3 regions of the Arthrobacter sp. CJL-S3 genome follow, and region 2 is predicted to be linked to each of the others. Evidence: riboswitches for the same ligand, from Rfam matches in the RefSeq annotation. Region 2 holds a riboswitch; each other region holds the start of a gene.
The links. Region 2 has a riboswitch for thiamine pyrophosphate ahead of AC06G6_RS18795 (ECF transporter S component). Riboswitches for the same ligand answer to the same signal wherever they lie in the genome.

Region 1: another riboswitch for thiamine pyrophosphate. It lies ahead of AC06G6_RS11600 (bifunctional hydroxymethylpyrimidine kinase/phosphomethylpyrimidine kinase); the one in region 2 lies ahead of AC06G6_RS18795 (ECF transporter S component).
Region 3: another riboswitch for thiamine pyrophosphate. It lies ahead of AC06G6_RS13870 (FAD-dependent oxidoreductase); the one in region 2 lies ahead of AC06G6_RS18795 (ECF transporter S component).

The regions. Positions count from the first base shown of each region.
Region 1 is NZ_CM160046.1:2,538,051-2,547,862, reverse strand. Features, by position in the region: gene AC06G6_RS11605 (Rne/Rng family ribonuclease) at 219-3,545, shown strand; TPP riboswitch at 3,651-3,748, shown strand; gene AC06G6_RS11600 (bifunctional hydroxymethylpyrimidine kinase/phosphomethylpyrimidine kinase) at 3,731-5,386, shown strand; gene rplU (50S ribosomal protein L21) at 5,741-6,049, shown strand; gene rpmA (50S ribosomal protein L27) at 6,111-6,374, shown strand; gene obgE (GTPase ObgE) at 6,490-8,076, shown strand; gene proB (glutamate 5-kinase) at 8,066-9,277, shown strand; gene AC06G6_RS11575 (glutamate-5-semialdehyde dehydrogenase) at 9,304-9,812, shown strand, end outside.
Region 2 is NZ_CM160046.1:4,089,192-4,099,003, forward strand. Features, by position in the region: gene AC06G6_RS18790 (ABC transporter ATP-binding protein) at 1-1,241, opposite strand, end outside; gene AC06G6_RS18795 (ECF transporter S component) at 1,258-1,932, opposite strand; TPP riboswitch at 2,000-2,143, opposite strand; gene AC06G6_RS18800 (heme-degrading domain-containing protein) at 2,338-2,883, shown strand; gene AC06G6_RS18805 (DUF4386 family protein) at 2,875-3,639, opposite strand; gene AC06G6_RS18810 (DUF4235 domain-containing protein) at 3,795-4,058, shown strand; gene mnhG (monovalent cation/H(+) antiporter subunit G) at 4,076-4,435, opposite strand; gene AC06G6_RS18820 (MrpF/PhaF family protein) at 4,482-4,760, opposite strand; gene AC06G6_RS18825 (Na+/H+ antiporter subunit E) at 4,757-5,302, opposite strand; gene AC06G6_RS18830 (Na+/H+ antiporter subunit D) at 5,299-6,912, opposite strand; gene AC06G6_RS18835 (Na(+)/H(+) antiporter subunit C) at 6,909-7,484, opposite strand; gene AC06G6_RS18840 (Na+/H+ antiporter subunit A) at 7,481-9,812, opposite strand, start outside.
Region 3 is NZ_CM160046.1:3,053,587-3,063,398, forward strand. Features, by position in the region: gene AC06G6_RS13840 (TetR/AcrR family transcriptional regulator) at 1-128, shown strand, start outside; gene AC06G6_RS13845 (DUF3107 domain-containing protein) at 181-405, shown strand; gene AC06G6_RS13850 (hypothetical protein) at 475-777, shown strand; gene AC06G6_RS13855 (4a-hydroxytetrahydrobiopterin dehydratase) at 810-1,484, opposite strand; gene AC06G6_RS13860 (thiazole synthase) at 1,503-2,339, opposite strand; gene thiS (sulfur carrier protein ThiS) at 2,345-2,581, opposite strand; gene AC06G6_RS13870 (FAD-dependent oxidoreductase) at 2,578-4,143, opposite strand; TPP riboswitch at 4,137-4,268, opposite strand; gene thiE (thiamine phosphate synthase) at 4,295-4,990, shown strand; gene AC06G6_RS13880 (ferritin-like fold-containing protein) at 5,103-5,774, opposite strand; gene AC06G6_RS13885 (RNB domain-containing ribonuclease) at 5,816-7,381, shown strand; gene AC06G6_RS13890 (DEAD/DEAH box helicase) at 7,683-9,482, shown strand; gene AC06G6_RS13895 (DNA-methyltransferase) at 9,491-9,812, shown strand, end outside.

The DNA of each region.
Region 1 (9,812 bases), 1.6 Mb from region 2:
GCTGTCCCGCAATGCCATTGGACGGCACCTGGTTGTGACGTGTAGATCAACGGGTTTCAGAACAATTCCGCCGGCCCTCCAGGGCTGCCGCACCCCACTGCCGGTGCGAACCTGAGGGTATCCAATTGACTTCTGTCAATGCCCGCGGGTGTTGACAAATATTTGCCCCAACGGGTGCCGGATGTGGCGGCCACTCAGGGGCAGGAGTGTCGCCACATATGGATAATGACCAGGTTGTAACGACTAACGACAACGCCCTCGGTGCCGGGGAACCCGTAGACGCCGCAGCCGCGGCAACGCCGCCGAAGCGGCCGGTCCGGACCCGCCGCAAGGCCCTTCCGAAGAAGGAAGCCTCCGCGGACGCAGCGGACACGGCAGCCGCTTCCGGGGACGCAGCCGACGTAGCAGTCCCCGCGGAGGCAACCGGCGCAACCGAGGCTCCGGCCGCGGAAGCCAAGGCCAAAGCACCCGTCCGCCGCTCCCGCACCCGCAAGGTCGCCGCGCCGGCCGAACCCCTCCCGGCCTTCGCCGACGACGCCGCGGCAGCTGAAACCGCCGCTGAGACCGCCGCCCCGGCAGAGACCGCCGCCGCACCGGCCGCTGACGTTCCGGTGGAGAAGCCGGTCCGGCGCCGCGCCAGCCGCGCCAAGGCCGCTGCCCCCGCCGCTGAGACCCCGGCGGAGATGCCGGCCGCTGAGACCCCGGCCGCCGAGACCCCTGCGGCGGCAGGCTCCGGCGTGACGCCGGAAGCAACATCAGCAACCGCCCCCGTGGAAGCACCAGCCGACGCCGCTGCGCCCGCCGCAGCAGCAGCAACAGAAACACCCGCCGCAGCAGCCTCCGCCGGCTCGCTCTTCCTCGAGCCGGGAGCGGTCACCTCGATGATCTTCCAGGCCCCCGACCTGGCCACCGTCGTGCGCCCGGCCCCGGCGGCCGCCGTCGTGGCGGAAGCCGATGAAGAAGAGGGCGAGGAAGGTGAAGGCGAGGACGCCGGTAGCCGCCGTCGCCGCCGCAGCCGCGGACGCCGTGGACGCAGCAGCCGCGGATCCGACACTGAGCCCGGCGCCGAGAACGAATCCGAGGACACCGGAGAAGAAGCGGAAGAGGACTCCGAGGAGCAGCTCGAAGAGGGCGTGACCTCGCGCCGCCGCCGCCGCCGCCGCCGTGGCGACCAGGACCTGGAACTGACCGGCGGGGAAGACAACGACCCGCCCAACACGGTGACCCGCGTCCGGGCGCCCCGTGCAGCCACCGAGGCGCCCGTCAACAACCGCGTCACGTCCCTGAAGGGCTCCACCCGGCTTGAGGCGAAGAAGCAGCGCCGCCGCGAATCCCGCGACACCGGCCGCCGCCGCACCGTCATCACCGAGGCCGAGTTCCTGGCCCGGCGCGAATCGGTCGACCGCCAGATGATCGTCCGCCAGCGCGACGACAGAATCCAGATCGGCGTCCTCGAGGACGGCGTCCTGGCCGAGCACTTCGTGTCAAAGACCCAGCAGGATTCCCTGATCGGCAACGTCTACCTGGGCAAGGTCCAGAACGTGCTGCCGTCCATGGAAGCCGCCTTCGTTGACATCGGACGTGGCCGCAACGCCGTGCTCTACGCCGGTGAAGTCAACTGGGAATCCGTCAACCTCGAGGGCAAGCAGCGCCGGATCGAGAACGCGCTGAAGTCCGGCGACTCCGTGCTGGTCCAGGTCACCAAAGACCCGGTCGGGCACAAGGGTGCCCGCCTCACGAGCCAGATCTCGCTGCCCGGCCGCTACCTCGTGTACGTTCCCGGCGGTTCCATGACCGGAATCTCCCGCAAGCTGCCCGACGTCGAACGCAACCGCCTGAAGCGGATCCTCAAGGACCGCCTGCCGGAAGATGCCGGTGTGATCGTCCGCACCGCCGCCGAGGGGGCGTCCGAGGAAGAGCTCACGCACGACATCAACCGCCTCCGCGCCCAGTGGGAAGGCATCGAGGGACAGTCCTCCTCGACCAAGATCCTCGCCCCCGAGCTGCTCTACGGCGAACCCGATCTGACCATCAAGGTGGTCCGTGACGTCTTCAACGAGGACTTCTCCAAGCTGATCGTCTCCGGCGAGGAAGCCTGGGACACCATCGAGGCCTACGTCACCTACGTGGCGCCGGACCTGGTGGGCCGGCTGGAGAAGTGGACCAAGGACACGGACATCTTCGCCGCGTGGCGCATCGACGAGCAGATCCACAAGGCCCTGGACCGCAAGGTCTTCCTGCCCTCCGGCGGGTCCCTCGTGATCGACCGCACCGAAGCCATGACCGTGGTGGACGTCAACACGGGCAAGTTCACCGGCAGCGGCGGCAACCTTGAGGAAACCGTCACCAAGAACAACCTCGAAGCGGCCGAGGAAGTCGTCCGGCAGCTCCGGCTCCGCGACATCGGCGGCATCATCGTGATCGACTTCATCGACATGGTGCTCGAATCCAACCGCGACCTCGTGCTGCGCCGCATGGTGGAGTGCCTGGGCCGGGACCGGACCAAGCACCAGGTCGCCGAGGTGACCTCGCTGGGCCTCGTGCAGATGACGCGCAAGCGGATGGGCACCGGGCTGCTGGAAGTCTTCGGCGAGCAGTGCGAAACCTGCGCCGGCCGCGGCATCGTCACCCACGACGAGCCGGTGGAGCACCGCCGCGCCAACGTCGTGGCCGCCGAGCACCACGTCCCGCGGACCGAGCACCAGCCCGCCGCCCGGACGGAGCGCAAGAGCCGCCGCCGCGGCAGGGGCGGCCAGGGCGCGGACGAGCAGTCCGCCCCGGCAGCAGTCCACGCCGAGCCCACCGAGGCCGAGCGCCACGCCAAGGCCGAGGCCACCCGCGCCGCGCTGGCGAACATCGCGGCAGCGGCGCACGCCGCCCACCTCCATGACGGCGAGGCAGCCACCGCGCGCGACGCCGGGACCCGCCAGGCCGCCCTCGAGGCAGCCGTCGAGCTGGCCGCGACGGAGGAAGCTGCGGGACGTCCCGCAGCCGTCCTGACGTTCGGCGGCGAGCAGGTCGCCCTGCCGTTCGTGGAACACGCCGACGAGACGAGCGCGCCCTCGCTGACCCTGGATCTCCTGACCGAGGCCTTCGCCCACCTGGGTGAAGCCGAGGCAGCCGCGGCTCCGGCCGCGCAGGAACCGGCTCGGCAGGAACCGGCTCCGCAGGAAAAGGCTCCGCAGGAAAAGGCTGCGCCGGTGAGTGCCCCGGCAACGAAGGCTCCGGCAGCCCGGACCGCAACGGCCGCTCCGGCGCGCACGGGCGGAACCGGACCGGGACGGGCCCAGGCTCCGGGTTCCCAGACCGAGGCTGAAGCCGAGGCCGGCACCTCCCGGGCCCGCCGCGGACGCCGCAACCGCAGCGCCAGCCGCGCGCAGGGCGCAGCCAACGAGACCTCGGTGGAACAGCGCCAGGAAACCCGGCAGACCGCCGCCGTTTCGGTGCATGAGGCCAAGGTCCCGGCAGCCACCACGCCGGCGGCCAAGCCTGCCGCCGGCGAGCCGATCATCCTCGGTGTCGGGGTTCCGGCTTCGGAGCTCTAACACCGGAACAGTTCAGCAAGGCCGCGGGCGCGGTCCGGACGGCGTAGCAATACGACCAGGTTCGGGCCGTGCCCGCGACTTCGTTAAGGGATCCGGCTAGGCTGGGTCCCTGACACGGGGTGCCGCGCATCGAGCCGGCTGAGATCCAGACCCGTTGAACCTGTCCGGTTAGCACCGGCGAAGGGATGTCTCTCTTGACCACCACCTCATCGTTTCTTCCGTGTGTCCCCGCCCCGTCGGCGCCCCGGATCCCTCGGGTGCTCGCGATTGCCGGCTCCGATCCCTCCGGCGGCGCAGGAATCCAGGCCGACCTCAAGAGCATTGCCGCGCACGGCGGCTACGGCATGGCAGCCATCACGGCCCTGACCGGGCAGAACACCCGCGGCGTCAGCGCCGTGCATGTCCCGCCGGCGGCGTTCCTCGCCGCACAGCTGGACGCCATCAGCGCGGACATCACCATCGACGCCGTCAAAATCGGCATGCTGGGGGACGCCGAGGTGATCGACGCCGTCCGCACCTGGCTGGAGAAGGCGCGGCCCGCCGTCGTGGTCCTGGATCCCGTGATGGTCGCGACGAGCGGGGACCGGCTGCTGCAGGAGTCCGCCGAGGCGGCCCTGAAGGCGCTGCTGCCCTACGCGGACCTGATCACCCCCAACCTCGCCGAACTCGCGATCCTGCTCAGGGAGCCCGCCGCCGGGACCTGGGCCGCGGCCCTGCAGCAGGGCAAACGGCTCGCGGCCCAAACGGGGGCCACGGTCCTGGTGAAGGGCGGCCACCTCGACGGCGGCAGCGGCCCCGGGGGCCACCCGGGCAACGAAGGCAGCGAGGGCAGCTCGGGCACCAGGGCCCACCAGGATGGAGCCGCCGGCTGCCCGGACGCGCTGGTCAACACCGTCGGGGTGCTGGCCCAGGACGTCGTTGTGGTGCCGGGGGAGCGGGTGCCCACCCGCAACAGCCATGGCACCGGATGCTCGCTGTCCTCGGCGATGGCGACAGTGCAGGCCAGAATCATGGGACACGACGGGCCGGGGGACTGGGAGGCCGCGCTCCGCCAGGTCAAGCCGTGGCTGCAGGAGGCGCTGCGCGCCTCGGCGGACCTCGACGTCGGCACCGGCAACGGCCCGGTGCATCATTTCCACCACGTCCAGCAGCACACCCAGCACCATGGCGGGACCGGCCGGGTCCCGGCCGAGGGGGCCTTCGCCGCGGCGCTGCGGGACGCGGCCGCCGGGGACCTCGACGCGATCTACGGCCTGGAGTTCATCAGGGCCCTGGCCGACGGGTCGCTGCCGGAGAAGGACTTTGCCTACTACCTCGCCCAGGACGCCCTGTACCTGAACGGCTATTCCCGGGTCCTGGCCCGCGCCGCAGCGATCGCACCCACGGAGGCCGAGCAGCTCTTCTGGGCCCGTTCCGCCCAGAACTGCCTGGAAGTGGAATCGGAGCTGCACCGGACCTGGCTGAGCACCCGCACCGCCGACGTGACGCTGGGGCCGGTCACCAAGTCCTACGTGGACCACCTGCTGGCCGCCACGGTCTCCGGCAGCTACGGGGTGCTGGTGGCCGCCGTGCTGCCGTGCTTCTGGCTCTATGCCGAGGTCGGGGAGACCCTGCACGGGCAGTTCCTCGCCGCCGGCGCCCCGGACGCGCACCCCTATGCGGTGTGGCTGCGCACCTACGCGGATGAGGAGTTCGCCGCCGCCACCCGGCAGGCGGTCGCCTATGCCGACGCGGCGGGACGGGCGGCGTCGGAGAGTGAACGGCAGGCCATGACCGTGGCCTTCCGGCAGTCCGCACGCTACGAGGTCGACTTCTTCGACGCGCCGCGGCTGCACGCCTGACCCGGGGAGCCGGGCGGAGCCTGTACGATAGGTGGGCACGGTTCCGGAAGTCGTTGCGGCAACACCCTGTCCATACAGAGTGGCGCCTATCACGTACCTCCCTTCGGAACCAGCCTCATTTGCGGCCGAAGGCAAAATTAGCGTAGTCTAGATCTTCGGTGCTTACGCCAACACTTGGGTTATGACCTTGAGGACGCTCCACTTGATTTCGAGTGCGATTGTCCACGGGATAGCTCATGGGTCCCCCCGGGGAACCCACCGGCGTAGAGGCACAGCGTGAGCCGGACCAGAAACTTTGGACCCAGGTTCCGCACGCAAATCTAGTAATAAACGTCGAGAGAAGTGAGTTCCCCAGTGGTGTACGCGATTGTCCGCGCAGGCGGCCGGCAAGAGAAGGTTTCCGTTGGAGACTTCGTTACCCTGAACCGCGTCCCCGGTGGAGCCGGCAGCACCTTTGAGTTGCCCGCACTGCTCCTGGTGGACGGTGACAAGGTCACGTCTGCAGCTACGGACCTGGCCAAGGTAAAGGTTACGGCTGAGATCCTTGAGGACCTTCGCGGTCCCAAGATCGTCATCCAGAAGTTCAAGAACAAGACCGGTTACAAGAAGCGCCAGGGTCACCGTCAGGAATTGACCAAGGTCAAGATCACCGGTATCAAGTAACTAATCGTTACGGTTCAGGTTTTCAGCAGATTCCCCAGAATTTTAAGGCAGGCATTTCCAAATGGCACATAAAAAAGGCGCGAGTTCCACTCGCAACGGTCGTGACTCAAACGCCCAGTACCTTGGCGTCAAGCGCTTCGGCGGCCAGGTAGTTTCCGCAGGCGAAATCATCGTCCGCCAGCGTGGCACCCACTTCCACCCGGGCGCCGGCGTTGGCCGCGGCGGCGACGACACCCTGTTCGCACTGACCCCCGGCGCTGTCGAGTTCGGCACCCGCCGCGGTCGTCGCGTCGTGAACATTGTGACTGCTGCAGCTGCAGAGTAACAACAAGTCTTAAATCGGTGGGGCGGGCCATTAGGTCCGCTCCACCGGTGTTTAACCGCATTACAATCATCTTGGGAGTCTTTGGACCCCGGGGAACAGCACTGAGGAGATCCACGTGGCCAGCTTTGTAGACCGGGTAGTACTGCACGTATCCGGCGGTACCGGCGGTCACGGTTGTGTCTCCGTTCACCGCGAGAAGTTCAAGCCGCTCGGCGGTCCCGACGGCGGCAACGGCGGCAACGGCGGCGACGTCATCCTGCGTGTCGACCCGCAGACCACCACCCTGCTGGACTACCACCACGCCCCGCACCGCCACGCCACCAACGGCGGCCCCGGCATGGGCGACTGGCGCGCCGGCAAACACGGCGAAACCCTGATCCTTCCGGTCCCCGTCGGCACCGTGGTCAAGTCCAAGGACGGCGAGGTCCTCGCTGACCTGGTGAGCGAAGGCGCCGAATACATCGCGGCCGCCGGCGGCATCGGCGGCCTCGGCAACGCCTCGCTCTCCTCGCAGAAGCGCCGCGCCCCCGGCTTCGCGCTGCTCGGCATCGAAGGCGAATCCAGTGACGTCGTCCTGGAACTGAAATCCATCGCCGACATCGCCCTGGTCGGCTTCCCCTCCGCCGGCAAGTCCAGCCTGATCGCGGCCATGTCGGCCGCTCGGCCCAAGATCGCCGACTACCCGTTCACCACCCTGATCCCGAACCTCGGCGTGGTCCAGGCCGGCGACGTGCGCTTCACCATCGCCGACGTCCCGGGCCTGATCGAAGGCGCCAGCGAGGGCAAGGGCCTCGGCCACTACTTCCTGCGCCACGTCGAACGCTGCGCCGCCCTGGTGCACGTCCTTGACTGCGGCACGCTCGAATCGGACCGTGACCCGCTCTCCGACCTCGCCATCATCGAGGCCGAGCTGGAAAAGTACGCGGTCGACATGAGCTACAGCGGAGCCGACGGCGAGGTTGTGCCGCTGAACCACCGTCCCCGCCTGGTTGCCCTCAACAAGGTGGACCTGCCCGACGGCAAGGACATGGCCGAGTTTGTCCGTCCGGAACTGGAATCCCGCGGCTACAAGGTCTTCGAGATCTCGGCAACCAGCCACGAGGGCCTCCGCCAGCTCGGCTTCGCCATGGGAGAAATCGTCCAGGCAGCCCGCGACGAGCTCGCCGCCGCCCCGCCGAAGGTGCACGCCCCCATCCTCAAGCCGCGTGCGGTCAACGAATCCGGCTTCAAGATCCGCCGCGAAGAGAAGAACCTCGAACCGCTGTTCCGCGTCTTGGGCGACAAGCCCGTGCGCTGGGTCAAGCAGACCGACTTCACCAACGAGGAAGCCATCGGCTACCTCGCCGACCGCCTGGCCAAGCTCGGCGTCGAAAACGAACTGTTCAAGCAGGGCGCCAAGCCGGGCGACACCGTCGTCATCGGCGAGGACGACGGCGTTGTCTTCGACTGGGAGCCGACCATGATGGCCGGCGCCGAACTGCTGGCCGCCCCGCGCGGCACCGACGTGCGCTTCGCCGACATCGGCGACCGCCCCACCCGCGGACAGAAGCGCGACGAGCAGGTCGAGCGCCGCGAGGCCAAGGCTGCCGCCCGCGCCGAACTCGAAGCCGAGCGCAAGGCCGGAATCTGGACCGAATCCGTCAGCGGACGCCGTGACAAGCCGCTCAAGGAGAGTGGGCTGGGCGCAACAGATGACGAGTAAAGCCGTCACTGCACCCGGTGCGGCAGTCTCCCCGGATCACCGCCGTGCGGCGGAGAGCCGCCCAACGGACACGGCAAGCGGCACGCCGGCCCCCGACCGCTCCGTGCTGTCCGGGGCCCGGCGGATCGTCGTTAAAGTCGGTTCGTCCTCGCTGACATCCATCAAGGGCGGCATCTCCGAAGAGGCGCTGACCGAGCTCGCGGACGCCCTCGCCCATAAGCGCAACGCCGGGACCGAGATCATTCTGGTGTCCTCCGGCGCGATTGCCGCCGGGCTCGCCCCGCTTGGTCTCGCCAAGCGCCCCCGAGACCTCGCCACACAGCAGGCGGCCGCGAGCGTGGGCCAGGGACTGCTGATGGCCCGCTACACGCACGCTTTCGGGGCCCACGGCGTCACGGTCAGCCAGGTGCTCCTCACCGCCGAAGACTTCATGCGCCGCAGCCAGCACACCAACGCCCTGCGCGCCCTGGACCGGCTGCTCAACCTCGGCGTCGTGCCCGTGGTCAACGAAAACGACACTGTCGCGACCCACGAAATCCGCTTCGGCGACAATGACCGGCTGGCGGCGCTCGTCGCCCACCTGGTCCGCGCCGACGCCCTCGTGCTGCTCTCCGACGTCGACTCCCTCTACGACGGTCCCCCCGCGCACGGCGCCAAGCGGATTTCCCACGTCACCGGCCCCCAGGACCTCGACGGCGTGACCATCGGGCGCACCGGCACGGCCGGGACCGGCACGGGGGGAATGGTCACCAAAGTCGAAGCGGCCACTATCGCCGCGGGGTCGGGCATCCCCGCCCTCGTCACCTCCACGGACAACGCCGCCGCCGCTCTGGCGGGCCAGGACGTGGGCACCTGGTTCTCCGTGAACGGCTCCCGCAAGCCGGTCCGCCTGCTCTGGCTGGCGCACCTCGCCTCCGTGGAAGGCACCCTGGTGCTCGACGACGGTGCGGTTAACGCCGTGCGTGACCGCCGCACCTCGCTGCTGCCGGCCGGTATTTCCGCGGTTCACGGGCACTTCGAAGCCGGCGACGCGGTGGAAATGGTCACCCCCGACGGCACCGTGATCGCCCGCGGCCTGGTCAACTACGGTGCTGCCGAACTTCCGCAGATGCTGGGCCGCTCCACGAAGGAGCTCGGCAAGGCCCTGGGCCGCGGTTATGACCGGGTCGTTGTTCATGTTGACGATCTGGTGCTGGTCTGAGCCTGCCGCTCGCCTAAACTGGAAGCATGACTGAGGCCCTCACCCCCCGCTCTGCCGTGCTCGCCGAAAAGCTGTTCGCCGAAGGTCTGCTACCCGCGGACGAACCGGCGGACGCCACCCGCGGGACCGGCCCGGAAATCGCTGCGGAAAGCGGTGCGGCCGGCGACGTCGAGGCAGCCGTCCACGCCATCGCCGACCGCTCGCGCCAGGCTGCCCGCAGCATGTCCCGCGCCAACCGGGCCTGGAAGGACCGCGGGCTCCGTGCCATCGCTGCCGCGCTGCTGGAACGCAAGGCCCAGATCCTTGCCGCCAACACCCAGGACGTCGCAGCCGGCAAGGCCAACGGCACGTCCGCGGCCCTGCTGGACCGGCTCACCCTCACGGACGCCCGCATCCAGGGCCTCGCCGACGCCCTGGAGAACCTCGCCAACCTGCCGGATCCGGTCGGCAACGTGGTCCGCGGCCAGACCCTCCCCAACGGGCTGCGGCTGCGCCAGGTCAACGTGCCCATGGGCGTCGTCGCCGCCATCTACGA
Region 2 (9,812 bases):
TGGTGCTCGGGTTCCTGGAACACGGTGCCGATCCTCGCGATCAGCTGCTGGGCCTTCCACCGGTACGGATCGATCCCGGCGCCGGCGCTGAGTTCCACGGTGGCGGAGACCCTGCCGGACACCGGCGCGAGCAGCCCGGCGAGCGTGAGGGCGAACGTGGACTTCCCCGAGCCGTTGGGCCCGGTGATGGTCAGGGCCTCCCCGGCCCGGACCTGGGCCGTGATGCCGGACTGGACGGGCTTGGGCGGGATGGGACGGAAGCCGCCGCGGAGGCCGGACCGCCGCGGGCGTTCGCGCGACACGGCCAAGTCCTCCGCGGCCAGCAGCAGCTGCCCCGCGGCGCCGGCGCCCGCCGCTAATGCCCCGGCTGCGCCGGGGTGCCCGGTCTCCCGGGTGCCGCCGCGCGCGCGGGTCGGGGGCACGTAACCCGGCACCCAGACGCCCGCTGCGGTGAGCATGTCCCGTGCCTGCGCCAGGACCTGGTCCGGCGGCCCGTCGATCAGCACAGCGGAGTCCGTGGCCGAGCCGGGCTGCAGAACCACGATCCGGTCCACGAGGTCCTTCCAGACCGAGACCCGGTGCTCCACCACCACCAGGGTGGCGCCGGTTTTGTCCAGGCAGCGGCCGACGGCGTCGCGGACCTCCAGAACCCCGGCGGGATCGAGGTTGGCGGTGGGTTCGTCGAGCAGGATCAGCCCGGGGCGCATCGCCAGGATGCCGGCGAGCGCCAGGCGCTGCTTCTGCCCGCCGGAGAGCGACGACGTCGGGTGGTCCAGCGGCAGCCGGCCCAGCCCGACGTCGTCGAGCGCTTCCGCCACCCGTGACCAGATGTCCGCCGGGGGCACGGAGAGGTTCTCCGCGCCGAAGGCGACGTCGTCACCCAGGCGCGAGAGCACCACCTGGGTTTCCGGGTCCTGCTGCACCAGCCCGGCCCGGCCGCGCCGGGACCGCGGCGGGGCACCGTCGATCAGCAGGCTGCCGGACTCGTCCGCGTCCTCGGCGTCCGCCGCGGCGCCGGATGCCGGGTCTGCGCCGCCCGCGGAGCTGTCGCCGAGCACCCCGGCCAGGGCGTGGAGCAGCGTGGACTTGCCGGCACCCGAGGGTCCCAGCAGGAGCACGCGCTCCCCGGGCCGGATGTCCAGGTCCAGGCCGCTGACCGCGGGCCGGGACCGGCCGGCGTGCCGCCAGCCCCAGCCGCGGGCGGTGACCGCGGCCGGGCGGACCGTATCGGAGGATGTCATGGTCGGTGTTCGGACGTCAGGAGAAGACCGGCTCCGTGGCGGCCCGGCGGGAGGCAAAGGAACTCAGCACACCGGTCCTGGCCAGGCCGCGGGTGGCGAGCCAGGACAGCCCGCCGGCGATCACGGCGCCGGAGATGGCGGTGAAAATGATGTACGCGAGCTTGTCGCCGCTGGCGTAGGCGATGTTCCAGCCCCAGGGCATAAACGCATCATTCAGGCCGCAGAACAGGCCCGCCCCGGCACCGGCCAGCAGGGACACCGGCAGGTTGAACTTCTTGTACATAAAGGCGGCGAAGACCAGCTCGGCGCCAAGGCCCTGCAGCAGGCCGGAGATGAGCACCGTGGTGCCGTACTGCGAGCCCATGATCAGCTCGCCGGTGGCGGCCACGGCTTCGCAGAACAGTGCGGCGCCCGGTTTCCGGATAATGAGCATGCCCAGCACCGCGGGGATCATCCAGCCGCCGGCGTAGAGCCCGGTGAGCGGCGGGTAGAACGCGTTGACGGGGGCGGAAATGAGGTTGGCGCCCTGGGACCAGGCCCAGAAGATCACGCCGCCGGCCACCGCGATCAACGCGGCCACCACAATGTCCACCACACGCCAGTTGTGGCTGCGCTTGGCGGGCGTCGCGGATGGTTCGTGCCTGGATGGTTCGTGCCCGGCTGGTTCTTGCTTGGCTGATGTGTCAGTCATATCGTCCTCCTGAGGAACAGGAGGGGAGAGTGACCCGGGGATCGGCGGCTTCCGCCGCTGTCCCGCGCACTCTGAGAACTCGACTCCCTTGCGCCGGTACTAACCGGATCAGGTTCGAGGGTCTGCGGCTGTCCGCACTCTCAGCGCCCACCTGTGGTTTCCCCGGATTCCTCCGGTGATGCCCGACGGCGGCGCTCCCCTGTCGTATCTAAATATCGCCCTTGTGGGCGTGGACCAGTTTACACCCGTGACGGGTTGTTTTCCGGGGCCCGCCGTCACAATCCGCCGGCGTCGGCGCCGGTGACCCGCACCGGCCGGCTTGGTAGAGTCGCACCAAGCACGGGAACTCCGGACGCCGCGGCCTGCCGGCCACCCGCGGCGGCCATCTAACGGAAGCTGAATCATTTGACCAACTCACCAGTGTCCTCCCCCGACTACGACCCGGACTCCGCGGAACCGCAGCCGCACGGGTCCCTGGGTGCGCTCATCGGCCGCATCCTGGCCGAAATGGAGGAGCTGCAGTTCCGGTCGTTCAGCAAGGATGACGCCCTGGACCTCGGGCTCCTCCTGGTGGAACTGGGCCGGCGGCGTTCGCACCCGATCGCCATCGATATCACCAAGGGTGAGCAGGTGCTGTTCCACGCGGCGCTCGAGGGAGCCACCCCGGACAACGAACGCTGGATCAGGGCCAAGCAGCGCACAGCCGTGCGGTACGAGGTCCCGTCGCTGCTGGTCGGACTCCGCGCCCGGGCCGCAGGGGGAAGGATTGAGGACAACGCCTGGTTCGACCAGCAGGAGTTCGCCGCGCACGGCGGCGCCTTCCCCATCTACCTGCGCGGAACCGGGATGGTCGCGACCGTCACGGTCTCCGGGTTGCCGCAGAAGGCCGACCATGAGCTGGTGGTCGAGGCGCTCTCGGAAATTCTCGGCCGCTCCGGGACATCAGGCTAAGCAGCCGCGGTTGCCGCTCCGGGGCGTCCGCGCCGCCAGCCGGATCAGCGCAAGCCCCACGGCCACGAACCAGACCCACAACAGCACCCCGTAACCCCAGTAGAACTCCGGGACGGCGTGCCGCAGCGCCTCCGCGACGACGCCCAGTCCGCCGGTCGTTATCCCGAGCCACGCGAGGGTCCGCGGAAGCACCCCCTGCAGCATGACAAGGGAGATCAGCAGGATGCCGAGCGCGGACAGGACGCCGACGACGGCGGGGGTGTTGTTCTCCGCGACGACGGCTTCGGCGGCGGTTGCGTAGCGGAGCCGGGCTGCGTCGTCGTCCGCAGCGGTGTACCGGTCACTCAGGTACACGAGCACCAGGGAGCCCCGGCTGGTGACGGGGACGGCGAGGATCAGCGCCCACGACAGTCCGCCGACCACCGTGGCCAGCAGTGCCAGGCTCTTGTCGAGCGGGGCGAGCGCCACGAAAAGTGCCACGAACACCAGCACCGGCAGGATGTTCGGCACGATCCACAGCAGCTGTTCGGCGAGGTAGATCCCCTTGTTGAGTGCGATGAATTCCAGCGTCTCGGCCCCTCCGTGGACCGGAGGCGGGGCGGCGAAGTCCAGGACCAGGGCGAGAATCAGCAGCGCCACGAAGAGCACCGAGGATATGCCGGCCCAGAGATAGAGCCGCCGCCAGGACTGGCCGTCGGCCGATGGCGCGGCGGGCGGCGAGGCGTGGCCCCGCGGTCGGGTGTTGGGCTGGTCCATGCTCGAAGGTAGGACCGGGCCCGCCCGGCCGAACAGGGGCGTTGGTCCCGCGCCGCCAGCCGGAGCAGAGGCGGTCCCGCGTCCCTGGCCGAACCGCCCGGCCGGGAAGGCTAGGCTAGGGGAAGCCCTGTTTCCCCCACAAGGAGTTGCGAAGAATGAACATCTTCATCAAACTGCTCGGCACCGGCATCAGCCTGCTCGCCGGCTACGTCGGCACCAAGCTCGTTGACAACATCTGGGAGAAAGCCACCGGCAACCAGCCGCCCAAGGGCCACGACGACGATGTGCCCACCACGCTGCACTCGGCCCTGACCTTCGCGCTGATCTCAGCGGGCGTCAGCGCCATCATCCAGGTCCTTGCCAACCGCGGCACCCAGCGCGCGATTACCCGCTTCGCCAAGTCGCAAGACGTCGTTTAGGGCGTATTGTCCAGAGCTCACCGCCCCGCGGTGGCCTCGTCGCCGTCGTCGTCGGTGAAACCGCGCTTGCCGGCCGCCTGCTGCACCACAGCCTCCAGTTCGTCCGTGCTGAGCAGCTCCGGGTGCAGGTGCTTCGTCCGGTAACCGGCGCGGCCGACCATGTGCGCCGACACCGGCACGGTGAGCAGCTGGAAGATCCACGCCACCACCAGCACCGGCCAGACCCACCAGGTGCGCATTTGCAGGCCCAGCGCGAAGAGCAGCAGGAACAGCCCCAGCACCTGCGGCTTGGTGGCTGCGTGCATCCGGGTCATGAGGTCCGGGAAGCGGAGCAGGCCCACCGCCGCGGCGAGGGACATCAGGGCGCCGACCACCATAAAGACCGCCGAGACGGCGTCGATTACGGTGTCGCCGGAAAATGTCTCAGGATTCACGGGTCTTCTCCCGACGGTCGGCAACGAAGCGGGCAACCGTGACGGAGCCGATGAACCCGATGAGGGACACCGCCACCAGCAGCATGAGGTTGTTGAGATGCCGGTTCGCCGCCATGTCGATGCACAAGGCGGCGCCGACGATGGCCAGCAGCACGTCCGCGGCCAGCACCCGGTCCAGCAGCGAGGGACCCCGCGCGATGCGGATAATCGCGCCGCCGGCGGCCAGGGAGAGCACCACGGCGGTGACGGTCAGGACCAGCTGCATCATGCCGCCACCTCCTGGTTGAGGGCGGAGAGTTCGGCTTTGGTGCCCATGATCCTGATCAGTCCCGCTTCCGTGTCGCGGACGTCCTTGCGCAGCTGCGCGGCGTCCTCGGCGTTGCGGACGTTGATGCCGTGGATGTAGAGCGTGGACGTGGAGCGGTCCACCTCCACGACCAGCGAGCCGGGGATCAGCGCCGTGATGTGGCCGGTCGCGGTGACCAGCAGGTCGGAGTGGCTCCGGAGCGGGACGGCGACGACGGCGCTGATCACCTTGGGGCACTTCGCCACGGCCAGGTAGAGGACCTGGAAGCTCGCCGCCACCACTTTGGCCAGGAACATCAGGGCGAACGGAACCGCCCGGAGCACGTTGAAGCGCCCGCCGAGTTCCACGGGCGGCAGGTAGAACAGCCGGGCCACCAGGACGGCGATGAGGGCACCGAAGAGCAGGTTCCCGGGGCTGAAGTCCCGCCAGAGGGCGCCCCAGACGATCACGAGCCACACCAGCAGCGGGAGTTCCTGCCGCAGCGAGATCCGTTTCCGGCTCATTTGGACACCACCCGCGGCTCGGGCTGGGCGATCGCGGGGACCGGCGCGTCCTCGCCGAGGACCGCCTGGATGTATGAGGTCCGGTCCAGCATGTCGACGGCGGACTGGTCCGCGACCTTGAACAGCGGACCGGCGAAGATGGTCAGCCCGACGCCGAAGATGACCAGGCCCAGGGTGGAACCCACCATGGTCCTCGGCAGCAGGGTGACGTTGGTCTTGCCGGCCCGGTCGCCCGTGGCCGAATCCTCGGGGGCGGCCAGCAGCACCGGATCGGGGTGTTCGGCGTCCTCGGGCTTGCGCCAGAAGGCGCGGTTCCAGACGCGGGCGATGGCCAGCAGGGTCAGCAGGCTGGTCAGCACCCCGCCGATCACCAGGGCGTAGGCCAGCGGGGTTCCCAGCTGCACCCCGGCCTGCAGCAGCCCCAGCTTGCCCAGGAAGCCGGAGAACGGCGGGATGCCGGCCAGGTTCATGGCCGGGACGAAGAACAGCACCGCCAGCATCGGGGACAGCTTCGCGAGCCCGGCGACGCGGTCCATCGAGGAACTGCCGCCGCGGCGTTCAATCAGGCCGGTGACCAGGAACAGGCTGGTCTGGATGGTGATGTGGTGCGCCACGTAGAAGACGGCGGCGCCCAGCCCGGCCACCGAGGACATCGCGAGACCGAACACCATGTAGCCGATGTGGCTGACCAGGGTGAAGGACAGGAGTCGTTTGATGTCACTCTGGGCCAGGGCGCCCAGAATGCCCACGATCATGGTCAGCAGCGCGGCGACCATCAGCGGGGTATTGAAGGTGTCGCCCGGGAACAGCAGCGTTTCGGTGCGGACGATCGCGTAGACACCCACCTTGGTGAGCAGGCCGGCGAACACCGCCGTCACCGGGGCCGGCGCCGTCGGGTAGGAGTCCGGGAGCCAGAAGGACAGCGGGAAGATGGCCGCCTTGATGCCGAACGCCACGAGGAGCATCACGTGCAGCAGGTTCTGCGTGCCCTGGTCCAGGTCCGCGAGCTTGATGGCGAGGTCGGCCATGTTGATGGTGCCGGTGGCGCCGTAGATCATGGCGATCGCGATCAGGAAGAGCACGGAGGACACCACGGAGACCACCACGTAGGTCACCCCTGCCCGGATCCGCGGCCCCGTCCCGCCGAGGGTCATCAGCACGTAGCTGGCGGTCAGCAGGATCTCGAACCCCACGTACAGGTTGAACAGGTCCCCGGAGAGGAAGGCGTTGGACACCCCGGCGACCAGGATCAGGTAGGTGGGGTGGAAGATCGACACCGGCGCGTCCCGGTCGCCGTCGGCCATGCCCTGCCCGGTGGCATAGATCAGCACGGCGAGGCTCACGGAGGAGGAGACCACCAGCATCAGCGAGGAGAACTGGTCCACCACCATCACGATGCCCCACGGCGGGAGCCAGCCGCCGATGTTGACCGCCGCCGTTCCGCCGTTCCAGACGGAGGCCAGCAGCCAGCACTCCAGCAGCAGCGTCAGGGACAGCAGCGCAATGCTCACGGTCCGCTGGGCGCGCGAGTGCCGGATCAGCAGGAAGGTCAGCGCCGCGCCGAGGATGGGAAGGAGGACGGCGAGCGGGGCGAAGCTGGCAATGTTCACTGTCCGCCTCCTTCCTTGGGTGGGGTGACATTCAGGGATCCGGGCTGTTCCTCCGAGGCGGCTTCCCCGGCGTCCAGCTTGCGGCCGGCGACCTTGACGGTGGCCTCGGCCCCGTCGGGAACATCGGACACCGACTGGCCGTCCGAGCCGAGCATGGTCAGCGGGAACTCGGAGGTTTCCACCGGGATCACGGAGTCGTCCTCAAGGTCGAAGCTGGGCGTCTTCGCGACCCGGCGGTCCTCGGCGTCGTCCTGGATCTCATCCTCGCGGGCCAGTACCCAGGTCCGGTAGATGATGCCGAGCATAAACGCCGTGACGGCGAAGGAGATCACGATCGAGGTGAGGATCAGGGCCTGCGGCAGCGGATCGTTGTACTCCCCGGCGGCGGTGTCCTTGCTGTACATCGGTGCCAGGCCGGCGTAGCCGCCGGTGGTGAGGAGCAGCAGGTTGGTGGCGTTCGCGAGCAGCATCAGGCCCAGCAGGACCCGGGTCAGGCTGCGTTCCAGGATCAGGTAGATGCCGCACGCGTAGAGGGCTCCCATGACCGTCAGCAGGGTCAGGTTGACGCTCATGCTTTCCCCCTGGCGGTGGTTTCTGCCGGCATCCCGCCGGCCTCCTGCTCGTCGTCGGACGGTGCGGGCGGGTGTTCCTCGAAGTGTTCGTCGATTTCGGCGCCGAGGCTGCGCAGCACGTCCAGGGCCAGGCCGACCACGACTATGTACACGCCGATGTCGAAGATCGTGGAGGTGACGAACTTGACGTCGCCGAAGACCGGCAGCCAGAACTCGATGATGGCGCTTTGGAACACCTGGCCGCCCAGCAGCAGCGGCACCAGGCCCGAGGCCGCCGCGGTGGCGAGGCCGATGCCCAGCAGGGTGCCGGCGCTGATCGGGGTCGCCTCGCGCAGCTCGAAGCGGCCGCCGGCGAGGTAGCGGACGGTGAGCGCCAGCCCGGCCATGAGGCCGCCGGCGAAGCCGCCGCCCGGTGAATTGTGGCCCGCCAGCAGCAGATAGATGGAGAAGACGATCATGGAGTGGAAGACCAGCCGCGTGACGACTTCGAAGATGATGGACCGGCGCTCCGGCGCCAGGGTCCGGCCGGCGACCAGCCAGGCGTCCCGGCTGGAGGCCGCGAACCGGCGGCTCATGGCCAGCGTGGCATCCTCACGGGTGCTGCCGCGGCCGGCGCCGGGGCTCCGGCGTCCGACGGTGCCCTCGGCGACGGTGGAGGAGGCCCGGATCCCCTCGCCGCGGCCCCGGACGAAGATCAGGCTGGCCACGCCGGTGGCCGCCAGGGCCAGCACCGAGATCTCCCCGAAGGTATCCCAGGCCCGGATGTCCACCAGGGTCACGTTCACAATGTTCAGCCCGCCGCCGCCCTCGTAGGCCAGCTTCGGGAACTCGAGCGAGACGGGCACGGCCACCCGGGCGCCGAGGGCGAAGATGGCGACGAAGACCATGGTGATGCCGAAGGCGGCGCCGATAATTACCCGCACCACCCGGTATTTCCCGCCGGTCCGGTCGCGCAGTTCGGCCGGGAGGCTGCGCATGGCCAGCACGAAGGCCACCAGGATGATCGATTCCACCAGCATCTGGGTGAGCGCGAGGTCCGGGGCGCCCTGCAGCGCGAACATCAGGGCGATGCCGTAGCCGGTGACGGACACCATCAGCACGGCCAGGAAGCGCTTGTTGGCGCGCACCGCGGCCAGCGCCCCGATCACGATTCCGGCACCCACGACGATCTGGAGCGGGGCGTTGGGGTCGATGAAGTAGAGGTCCTGCGGCAGGGGCTTGTTGGCCAGCACCAGCGCGGTCAGCGGCAGGACGAACGCCACGGTGAGGATCACGGACAGGTAGAAGTACAGCGAACCGCGCTGGGTCCGGCCGGTGATCCAGACCGCGGCGTCGTCGAGCGCGCCGATGGTCAGCTGGTACGTCCGGTCGCCGTCGATCCAGCCGGGGACCAGCCCCTGGAGCCGGGAGACCGTGTTGCGGCCGTAGAACATGGCCAGTCCGCCGGCGAACGTGATGGCGGTCAGTCCCAGGGCCGGGGTCAGCCCGTGCCACAGCGCCAGGTGCCCGGCGGCGGCCGCCGGGTCCTCGCCGTCGGGCACGAACAGCGCGGCGTAGGGCTGGATCCAGCCGTCCACCGGGGCCGGCCACAGTCCGTAGACGATGGTCAGGAGACTCAGGATGGCGGGGGCCGCCAGGAACGCCGGTCTGATCGGTTTGAACGGGGTGGTCTCGACGCCGGGCTTGACGGCGAAGGCGCCCCACATGAACCGTGCACTGTAGGCGAAGGTCAGGATGGAACCCAGGACCAGGCCGATCAGGATCACCGGCCCCCACGGGCCGGCGGCGGGGTCGGTGCTGTAGTGGACGAAGGCTTCGAAGACCGATTCCTTCGCTACGAAGCCGGCCAGCGGCGGGATGCCCGCCATCGACGCGGCGCCGATGGCGGCCACGATGGCGAGGGCGCGGGAGGAACGGTAGACGCCCGAGAGCTTGCGGATATCACGCGTTCCGGCCTGGTGGTCGATGATGCCCACCACGAGGAAGAGGGTGGCCTTGAACAGCCCGTGGGCCAGGAGCAGGGCGAGACCTGCCAGCGCCGCGTCGGGCTTGCCGAGCCCCACGACCATGGTCAGGAAGCCGAGCTGGCTGACCGTGCCGTAGGCCAGGATGAGCTTGATATCCGTCTGCCGCAGCGCCCGGTAGCCGCCGACCAGCATCGTGGCTAGGCCGAGGCCGAGCACCACCGGCAGCCAGAACTCGGTCTCCGCGAATCCCGGCGCCAGCCGTGCGACGAGGTAAATACCGGCCTTCACCATGGCCGCGGCGTGCAGGTAGGCGCTCACCGGCGTGGGGGCTGCCATGGCGCCGGGGAGCCAGAAGTGGAAC
Region 3 (9,812 bases), 1.0 Mb from region 2:
CCGGAATGGCGCAGGTCAGCGCCCGGTACTGGCTGGAAACCGACGGCAATCTCGACCTCGATGTGGCCAGCGATCTGATCTACCGTTTAGCTTGGCGCGGAATCTCACGCTTCCCCAAGGAAACCTAGACTACAAATAGACATAACACCTGAGAACTTTGATTGGCTGGGAGGCCTTGCTGTGGAAGTAAAGATCGGCATACAGAACATCGGCCGCGAAATTGTCCTGGAATCGTCCCAGGAGGCCGACGCCGTGGCCAAGGTGGTCGGCGAGGCCATCGCGAAGGGCACGGAGCTGCGCCTGACGGATGAAAAAGGCCGCCTGATCATCATTCCCGCGAACGTCCTGGGCTATGTTGAAATCGGCGCCGAGGAAGTACGCCGCGTCGGCTTCGGCGCGCTCTAACCACCAGCCGCCCCTGTGCGCCGGCAGCACCGCTGCCGGCCGGCGCCCCGACCCGCAAGGAGTCCCGACATGCTTTCCCTGATTGTGGTTGCCCTGGTGACCGTGGCCGCGGGCTTTGTGGTGTGGGCCAACGACAAGCGCCACGCCAAGTACGGCATCGCCGTGCCGGCCGGGGTGTCTCTGACGGTCGGGATGCTGAGCTGGATCGCCTTCATGGCCGCCGGGCTTGGCTACCAGCCGGGCCTGACCTGGATTCCGTGGGTGCTGCCCATGGTCCTGGGCGCCGCCGCCTCCGTGGCGGCCGTGCTGTACCTGGGCAGGACCCGCACGAGCCGCGACACCGCCCGGCTCACCGCCATCCTGCGCTACTAGCCGCTTGCCGGCAGCGGGCGGGCTGCCGCGGCTCAGGCCTCCGGAGCTCCGGTTCCGTGGCCTGCCTCGGTGCACAGGCACAGCTGGTTTCCCTGCGCATCCGTGACCACGACCCAGTTGGGTGCGTGGTCATGGTTCATTAAGGCCCCGGCAGCCGCCGTCTTCTCCAGCACGGGACCCGATTCGGCCCTGCTGCGGTGGATGTCCAGGTGCATCCGGTTGGGGCTGGGGGTGGAGGTCTCCTGGAACCAGAGCGTCGGGCCACGCCCGTACGGGTCCACCAGGTCATTCGCGCCTCCGCGGCGGTAGCCGAGGGCCACCCGCCAGACCTCCGCGATGGCGGCCGGGTCCTCGGAGTCGATAGCCACCTCCACGGTCCGGTGCAGGCCGGGTTCCGCGGTGGCGCCGACGGCGGCTGCTGCCGCCCCGGCGGCCGTGGCGGCCGCGACGTCCCGCCGCGTGACTTCGTCCCCGGCGTCGTGGGAGCTGTAGCGCAGGAAGACCCGGTTGTAGCGCCAGTCCAGGTCCGGGTGGTGGTTCTGTTCCTCGGCGAGGCGTCCGACGGCGGCGATCAGTTCCAGCGCGGCGGCCGCCGTCGGTGCCTTGTAGGCCGTGACGAGACCGCCGAGCCGGTACCTCCAGTCCGGCAGCTCCGCCAGGGCCGCGTCGACCTGGCCCTCGTCGAGGATGTCGTCGGTGGCTGCCATGGCGGGCTCCTTCGCTGCCTAGAGGAATTCGGCCCGGCCCTCCATCGCCGAGGACGCCAGCGCGTGCTCCCGGCGCGGGATCCTGCCGGCCCTTTTGGCCAGCCTACCGGCGATCACGGCATGCTTGAAGGCCTCCCCCATCAGCACCGGATTCTGCGCCCGGGTCACTGCCGTCGCCAGCAGCACCGCATCGCAGCCAAGCTCCATGGCGAGGGCAGCATCGGAGGCGGTGCCGATCCCGGCATCCAGGACCACGGGCACGGAGGCCCGGGAGACGATCAGTTCGATGTTGTGCGGATTCAGGATGCCCAGGCCCGTGCCGATCGGTGAGCCCAGGGGCATCACCGCGGCGGCGCCGAGGTTTTCCAGCCGCAGGGCCAGCACCGGGTCGTCGTTGGTGTACGCGAAGACCTTGAACCCGCGGCCCACCAGCTGTTCGGTGGCCTCGACGAGTTCCACGGCGTCCGGCAGCAGGGTGTGCTCGTCGGCAATGACTTCCAGCTTCACCCAGTCCGTGTCGAGGGCTTCGCGGGCCAGTTCGGCGGTCAGGACGGCGTCCCTGGCGGTGAAGCAGCCCGCGGTGTTGGGCAGCACGCGGATGTTGTGGTCCAGCAGCAGCTGGAATAGGGACCCGGTCTCCGCGGGCGAGTAGCGCCGCATCGCGACGGTGGTCAGTTCGGTGCCGGAGGCCAGCAGCGCGGCGCCCAGACCGTCCAGGCTCGGCGCCCCGCCGGTGCCCATGATCAGCCGGGACCCCAGCTCCACGCCGTCGACGGTGAAGGGATCTGCCGCGGCCGGTGCGGCTGCCGGTGCCGGGGGAACTCCGGGGGCCGCTGCCCGTGTGGTTTCAGCCATGCTGCTCATCCTCCCTGTACCGCCGTGACCAGCTCGATGTCGTCGCCGTCGGCGAGCGCGGTGCCGTGCCATTGGCTGCGGGGAACGACTTCCGCGTTGCGGGCCACGGCGACCCCGAGTTTTCCGCCGTCCGCGGACCGGCCGTTCGGGGCCAGCGGCCGGCCGGTGATCTGGCTGACGAGGGTACTGACCGAGGCACCCTCGGGGAGCGCGTGCTCGGTTCCGTTCAGTCTGATGTTCATACCGTTTCCTTGCTGTGCTCAGGGGTGGTGTCCGGGCGGGTGGTACTCCGGGGGGCCGTAATTCGGGGTGCTGTGATCCCAGGGGTTGTTTCCGGCGGTCCCGCGGCCGGCGGAACGGTGTCGTGTGTGCGGGAATCCTGCGTGCCGATGTCCTGCGCGCCCGTGTCCTGCGTGCCCGTGTCCTGCGTGCCGCCGGCGAACCGGTCCGGCCTGAAGTGTGCCCAGCGCGGGTCCGCGACGCCGTCCAGGAGCTGCCGGCAGATCTCCGCGGCGGCGGGGGTGAGCAGGATTCCATGCCGGAAGAACCCGGTGGCGATGATCAATCCCGCAACGTCGCCGTGGCCCCCCGGTTCCGCAACGCGGCCCAGCAACGGCGCGTTGTCCGGGGTTCCGGGACGGGCTCTCGCGGTGGACTCGAGCAGTTCCAGTTCGGCGACGGCAGGGACCAGCTGCTGGGCGTCGCGCAGCAGCTGGTAGACACCGCCGGCGGACACGGCGCCGCCGGCGCTGCTTCTGCCCGCCTCGGGGGCGCCGGCCTTGGGGGCGCCGGCAGTGTTGCCGCCGGCCGGGGCCCCCGTCTGACTCTCGGCCCCCAGGGCATCCTCCCGCTGCGTGGCGCCGATCACCACCGTGCCGTCCTGCCGGGGGACGATGTAGACCGGGACGCCGCGGACCAGTCCCCGCACCGTGGAGGTCAGCAGCGGCCGCAGTCTTTCCGGCACCCGCAGCCGGAGGATGTCGCCGTGGACCGGCCGCAGCGGCAACCGCAGCCCTGCGGGCAGGCCCCCGAGCGCCGCGGCGCCCAGGCCGTTGGCCACAATGGTTTCCGTGGCCCGGACGCTGCCGCCGCCGGCGAGGCTGGCACCGACCACCCGCCCGTCCGCCCAGAGCAGGCCGGCGGCGCGCCGGGTGACGGTGTGGCATCGTCCGTCGGCGGCGAGGAGCTTGCCGATCCGGGTGAGCAGCCGGCGGGGGTCCACCTGGTGGTCGGCGGGAATGTCGAAAGCACAGGAGATACCCGGGCTCAGGAGTGGTTCCCGCACCCGCGCCGCACGGACGGTCAGCGGCTCCACGGCGAGGCCGTGCGCCTGCTGGACGGTGCGCAGGTCAGCGAGCGCCCGGCGGTCGGCGGCGTCGGCCCCCACGGCGAGGGTCGGCGTCGTGAGGTATCCCGTGCCGGTGTCCGCCCGTGCGCCTCCGGCGACGGTCTGCCCCGAGTCCAGTCCCGCGGCCGGTTCGCCGTCCAGGGCGGCGGCGAAAGCCGGCCAGAGGCGGGAGGATTCGAGCATGAGCTCCAGGAGCGCTTCCTCCTGGTAGTGCAGTTCACTCACCGGGGCGAGCATTCCGGCGGCGGCCCAGCTGGCGCCGGTTCCGGGGGCGTCGTCGATCAGGGCGACCGAACGGCCTGAGAGTCGCACCGCCCAGGCGATCCCGTGGCCGACAACTCCGCCGCCGATCACGGCAACGTCGTAACATTCCCGGGTTTCGGCGTCATCGGGCGCCGCAGCGTCGGTTGCAGTGTCAGCTGCCGCGGACATGCCGCGGGCGGATGGGGGGCCCATGAAGGATTCCTTCCCTACGCCGGTACTAACCGGATCAGGTCAAGCGGTCGGCTCTGACGCCCTCTCAGCCTGCCGGTGCCGGACGCCTGGGGCGTGACCGGCGGCGGGCTCCCGCGGTATTCGCCCAGTTTAGAGGAACTAGGCTGGAGACATGAGCCAGGATGCCGTCCACACCACTGCCCGCCTTTACCTTTGCACCGGTGCCCGCCGGGACCGCGGCGACTTTGCGGACTTCGTGGACGCCGCCTTTGCCGGCGGTGTTGACATCATCCAACTGCGCGACAAGTCTCTGGAGGCGGCCGAGGAGCTGGAACTCCTGGACGTCCTGCACGAGGCGGCCCGTCGGCACGGCCGGCTCTGGGCCGTCAACGACCGGGCGGACATTGCCTCGCTGTCCGGGGCTCCGGTGTTCCACATCGGGCAGAAGGACATCCCACAGGGGGCCGCGCGGGACTTCCTCGGCAAGGACACCGTGATCGGGCTCTCCACCCACAGCCCGGACCAGGTCGACGCGGCCATCGCCGCCGCCCCCGGCCGCAGCGGCCTGGACTACTTCTGTGTCGGGCCGGTGTGGGCCACCCCCACCAAGCCGGGGCGCGCCGCCGTCGGACTTGAGCTCGTGCGTTACGCGGCCGACTCGGTCCGCCGGGCGGCCGAGTCGGACGAGGGCAAGATCGCCGGAGAGGTGCCGTGGTTCGCGATCGGCGGCATTGACCTCGGAAACGTGGAGCAGGTGGTGGAGGCCGGCGCGCGCAGGATCGTGGTGGTCCGCGCCATCACCGACGCCGACGATCCCGCGGACGCCGCCCGGGCCCTGCTCGCGGTCCTCGACGCCGCAGGGAACTGAACGGCGGAATCACTCAGGGAACGGGACCCGCGGAACTAACGAGCGGAACCGATCCCGGCCAGGACCGCTCAGGACCGGCAGGCGTTGACCGTTCGGGCGGCCGGGCCTCCGGTCAGCCCGCCAGGCCGAGCTGGGTCATACGGCGGGAGTGGTTCGCGGCCAGTTCGTCCATCAGCTCGCGGACAAGTTCCTTGGACCGGTCCTCGTCCGCGCCGATCAGGCCCCCGACGAACGAGTGCTCAAAACTCACCCGCTGCGCCTGGGTCAGCGCTTCCCCGAGCAGGCGTCTGGCCCACAGTGCCAGCCGCGAGGCCAGCCGCGGGTCATCGGCGAGGGCTGCCTTGAGCCGCTCGCGCAGCACCTCCGTGGCTCCCCCGTCGGCCTGGATCTGCTCCACGAGGGCCCGGGTTCCGGCGTCGACGTAGCGGGAAATGGCGCGGTAGAAATCGGCGGAGACGGTGTCGATCACGTACGCCTTCATCAGCGATTCGTACCAGTCCGCCGGGCGGGTGCGTTCGTGGAAATGGTCCACGGACGGCTGGAACGGCAGCATGGCGGCCTCCGCGTCCAGGCCCATGGCGTCGAGTTTGGCGCTCACGAGCTCGTAGTGCTGGAACTCGATCACGGCGAGCCGGCCCAGCACCGCACGGTCGTGCAGGGTGGGTGAATACCGGGCATCGGAGGAGAGCCGTTCGAAGGCGGACAGCTCGCCGTAGGCCATGACGCCGAGCAGATCCATCAGGAACGTGTTGTAACGGGCAGGATCAGCCGGGGATGTGCTCATGATCCAAGACTAATGGCGCAAATGGAGCTAATCTGATTTTCGTGTCCCATCATCGCTTGACCCCGAATGTCCACCAGCAGAAAAACCAACTTGCCGAGGCGCTCAACGCGCTGCGCACGACGCTGGAGCTGCCGGGGCCCTTCCCTGAGGACGCGCTCCGGGAGGCCAAGGAGGCCGTCGCCGGGCACGAGCTCCCGGAGCTGGATTTCACGCATATCGAGTTCGTGACGATCGATCCGGCGTCCTCCACCGACCTGGACCAGGCCCTCTTCATCGACCGCTCCGGTGAGGGCTACAAGGTCTTCTACGCGATCGCCGACGTCCCTTCCTTTGTGGTCCCCGGCGGCGCCCTCGACGCCGAAACCCGCCGCCGTGGCCAGACCTACTACACTCCGGACGGCCGGATTCCGCTGCATCCGGAAATCATCAGCGAAGAGGCCGGCAGCCTGCTCGCCGGCCAGCTCTGCGCTGCGTTCGTGTGGGAATTCGAGCTGGACGCCGCGGCCGAGGTGTCCGGGGTGCTGGTCCGCCGCGCGACGGTCCGCAGCCGGGCGAAGCTCAGCTACCGGGGCGTGCAGGCCGAGCTTGACGCCGGCACCGCCGCGCCCGTGCTGCAGCTGCTCAAGGAAGTGGGGATGAAGCGGGTCGAGCTGGAACGGCTCCGCGGCGGCGCCAGCCTGAACATGCCGGAACAGGAAATCGAACAGCTGGCCGACGGCGGCTACCGGATTGCCGCTGCGCCGCCGCTGCCCGTGGAGGATTGGAACGCCCAGATCTCCCTGATGACGGGGATGGCCGCCGCGGAGATCATGCTGGCGGGCAAGGTCGGAATCCTGCGCACCATGCCGGCCCCGGATGAAGCCTCGCTGGGGCACTTCCACCGCCAGACCCGCGCCCTGGGCAAGCCCTGGGACGGCGAGATGAGCTACGGCGAGTACCTGCGCACCCTGGACCCGACGGACCCGCGCCAGCTGGCGATCGTGCACTCGGCCGGCATGCTGTTCCGCGGCGCCGGTTACACCCCCTTCGACGGAACCGTGCCCGAGGCCGCCACCCAGGCGGCCATCGGCGCTGCCTACGCCCACTCCACCGCCCCGCTGCGCCGGCTGGTCGACCGGTTTGTCCTGGTGATCTGCGAGGCGCTCAGCAACGGCACGGCCGTCCCGGACTGGGCCCGCGAGGCCCTGCCCTCCCTTCCGGGGATCATGGCGACCTCGGACCAGCTGGCTGCCAAGCTGGAGCGGCTCTCCCTCGACACCGTCGAGGCGGCGCTCCTGGTGAACCACGTCGGACAGGAGTTCGACGCCGTCGTGATTTCGGGATCCAAGATGGCCCGGAACGGGAAAAACGCGGACGGGAAAACTGCGAACGGGAAGACCGCGGACGGGAAAACTGCGAACGGGAAGAACGGCAACGGCAGGAACGGCAACGGAGGCGTCGGCACCAAGGCGGGAAACGGCAACGGACCCTCCGGCATCGTGCAGATCGCCGACCCCGCGGTGACCGCCCGCTGCCCCGGCGAACTGGAGCCCGGCACCCAGGTCCGGGTGCGGATTGTGTCCTCCGACATTGCCACCCGCGAGGTCCGGCTGGAGCTGGTGGGTTAGGGAACCGCCGGCCCTCCCGCGCGCCGTCTGCGCTGTCAGTCGGGGATCCGGGCCGGGTACAGCTAGACTGGAAGGGTAGATATGGATGCCCGGTCGTTGATTTCCTTGATTTTCGAATTCAACAAGCCCGCCCCTACGCGATCTTGAGACAGACCCGCTGGTCCCCAGTGCCAGCATTTAGATAGCCCGCGATCGGCTTCCACTGGAATTGCCTGCGCGCCTGAGCGTGCTCCGGAACGGCCTCCCGGCCGGCCCCGTTGAGCAAGCAGCGCAGCCCAAAATGAATAAGGAAACTCCCCTAGTGAGTGAATTGCATACGCACCAGCTTCTGACCGACGAATCCGGAACGGAAACGCTCGAGCCGGAAGAGACCATCATCTCGGACGAGAAGCCGCACGAGATAGCCGAGAAGACCTTCGCCGACTTCAACGTCCGCGCCGACATCGTGGAATCGCTGGCCGACGCCGGCATCACGCACCCCTTCCCGATCCAGGCCATGACCCTGCCGGTCGCCCTCAGCGGCCACGACATCATCGGCCAGGCCAAGACCGGCACCGGCAAGACCCTCGGCTTCGGCATCCCGGCGCTGCAGCGCGTCGTCGGGCCGGACGATGCCGGCTACGACTCGCTGCCCGCACCCGGTGCCCCGCAGGCCCTCGTGATCGTTCCGACCCGCGAGCTCGCCGTCCAGGTCGCCAATGACCTGCAGAACGCCGCCCGCAAGCGCAACGCCCGCATCACCACGATCTACGGCGGCCGTGCGTACGAGCCGCAGGTCGAGGCCCTGACGAAGGGCGTCGAGGTCGTCGTCGGCACCCCCGGGCGCCTCATCGACCTGTACAAGCAGAAGCACCTCGTGCTGAAGAACGTCAAGATGGTCATCCTTGACGAAGCCGACGAGATGCTGGACCTCGGGTTCCTCCCGGACGTCGAGACCCTCATTGCCGGCACACCCGCCGTCCGCCAGACCCTGCTGTTCTCGGCCACCATGCCCGGTCCCGTCGTCGCCATGGCGCGCCGCTACATGACCAAGCCGACCCACATCCGCGCCGCCGACCCGGACGACGAGGGCCTGACCAAACGCGACATCCGCCAGCTGATCTACCGTGCCCACAGCATGGACAAGATCGAGGTCGTCGCGCGCATCCTGCAGGCCCGCGGCCGGGGCCGCACCATCATCTTCACCAAGACCAAGCGCACCGCAGCCAAGGTTGCCGAGGAACTGGTGGACCGCGGCTTCGCCGCCGCCGCCATCCACGGCGACCTCGGCCAGGGCGCCCGCGAACAGGCGCTGCGCGCCTTCCGCAACAACAAGGTGGACGTCCTCGTCGCCACCGACGTTGCCGCCCGCGGCATCGACGTCGACGACGTCACCCACGTCATCAACTACCAGTGCGTTGAAGATGAAAAGATCTACCTGCACCGCGTGGGCCGCACCGGCCGTGCCGGCAACAAGGGCACCGCCGTGACCTTCGTCGACTGGGACGACATGCCCCGCTGGGGCCTGATCAACAAGGCCCTGGGCCTGAGCGTCCCGGAGCCCGTGGAAACCTACTCCTCCTCCCCGCACCTCTTCGAGGAACTCGACATCCCCGAGGGCACCAAGGGCCGGCTGCCCCGCGACAAGCGTGTGCTGGCCGGCGTCGACGCCGAGGTCCTGGAGGACCTGGGCGAGACCGGCAAGAAGAACGCCCCCCGCACGGGACAGGGCACCGGCGGACGTGACAGCGCCCGCACCGGCGGACGCGACAGCGCCCGCACCGGCGGACGCGACGCCGGCGCCACCGGCGGAGGCCGTGACGGCGGCCGCACCACCGGCGGGGGCAGCCGCGACGGCAGCCGCGACACCCGCCGCAGCGGCGGCGCCACCGCCGCCAAGGACAGCGGACGCTCCGGCGACCGCCGTCGTCGTCCGGCCGAGGCTGCTGAAGCCAGCACCGGTCCCGCCGCCGAGGCACCGGCCCGGTCCGCCGCGGCCGCGCCGACCGAGGTCGACCGCGCCACCCGCGCACGCCGCCGCACCCGCACCCGCCGCCACAACGGCGAAGTGGTCGCAGGCGAGGCACAGGCCGGGGCTCCGGCAGGCAGCACCGAGGCCTAAACCCCTACATGACTGACACCGTCTGGGCGCCGGACGGCAGCAACCTGGTGGTACACGCGGACAACGCGGCGTACCTCCCGACGCTGCCGGACGGCGCCTTCACACTCATTTACGTGGATCCGCCCTTCAACACCGGCCGGGTCCAGAAGCGCCAGGAAACCAAAATGGTGCTCAACACCGGCGGCGACGGCGACCGGGTCGGGTTCAAGGGCCGCTCCTACGACACGATCAAGGGCGCGCTGCACAAATACGACGATGCGTTCAGCGACTACTGGACCTTCCTGGAGCCGCGCCTGGTCGAGGCCTGGCGGCTGCTGGCCGACGACGGCA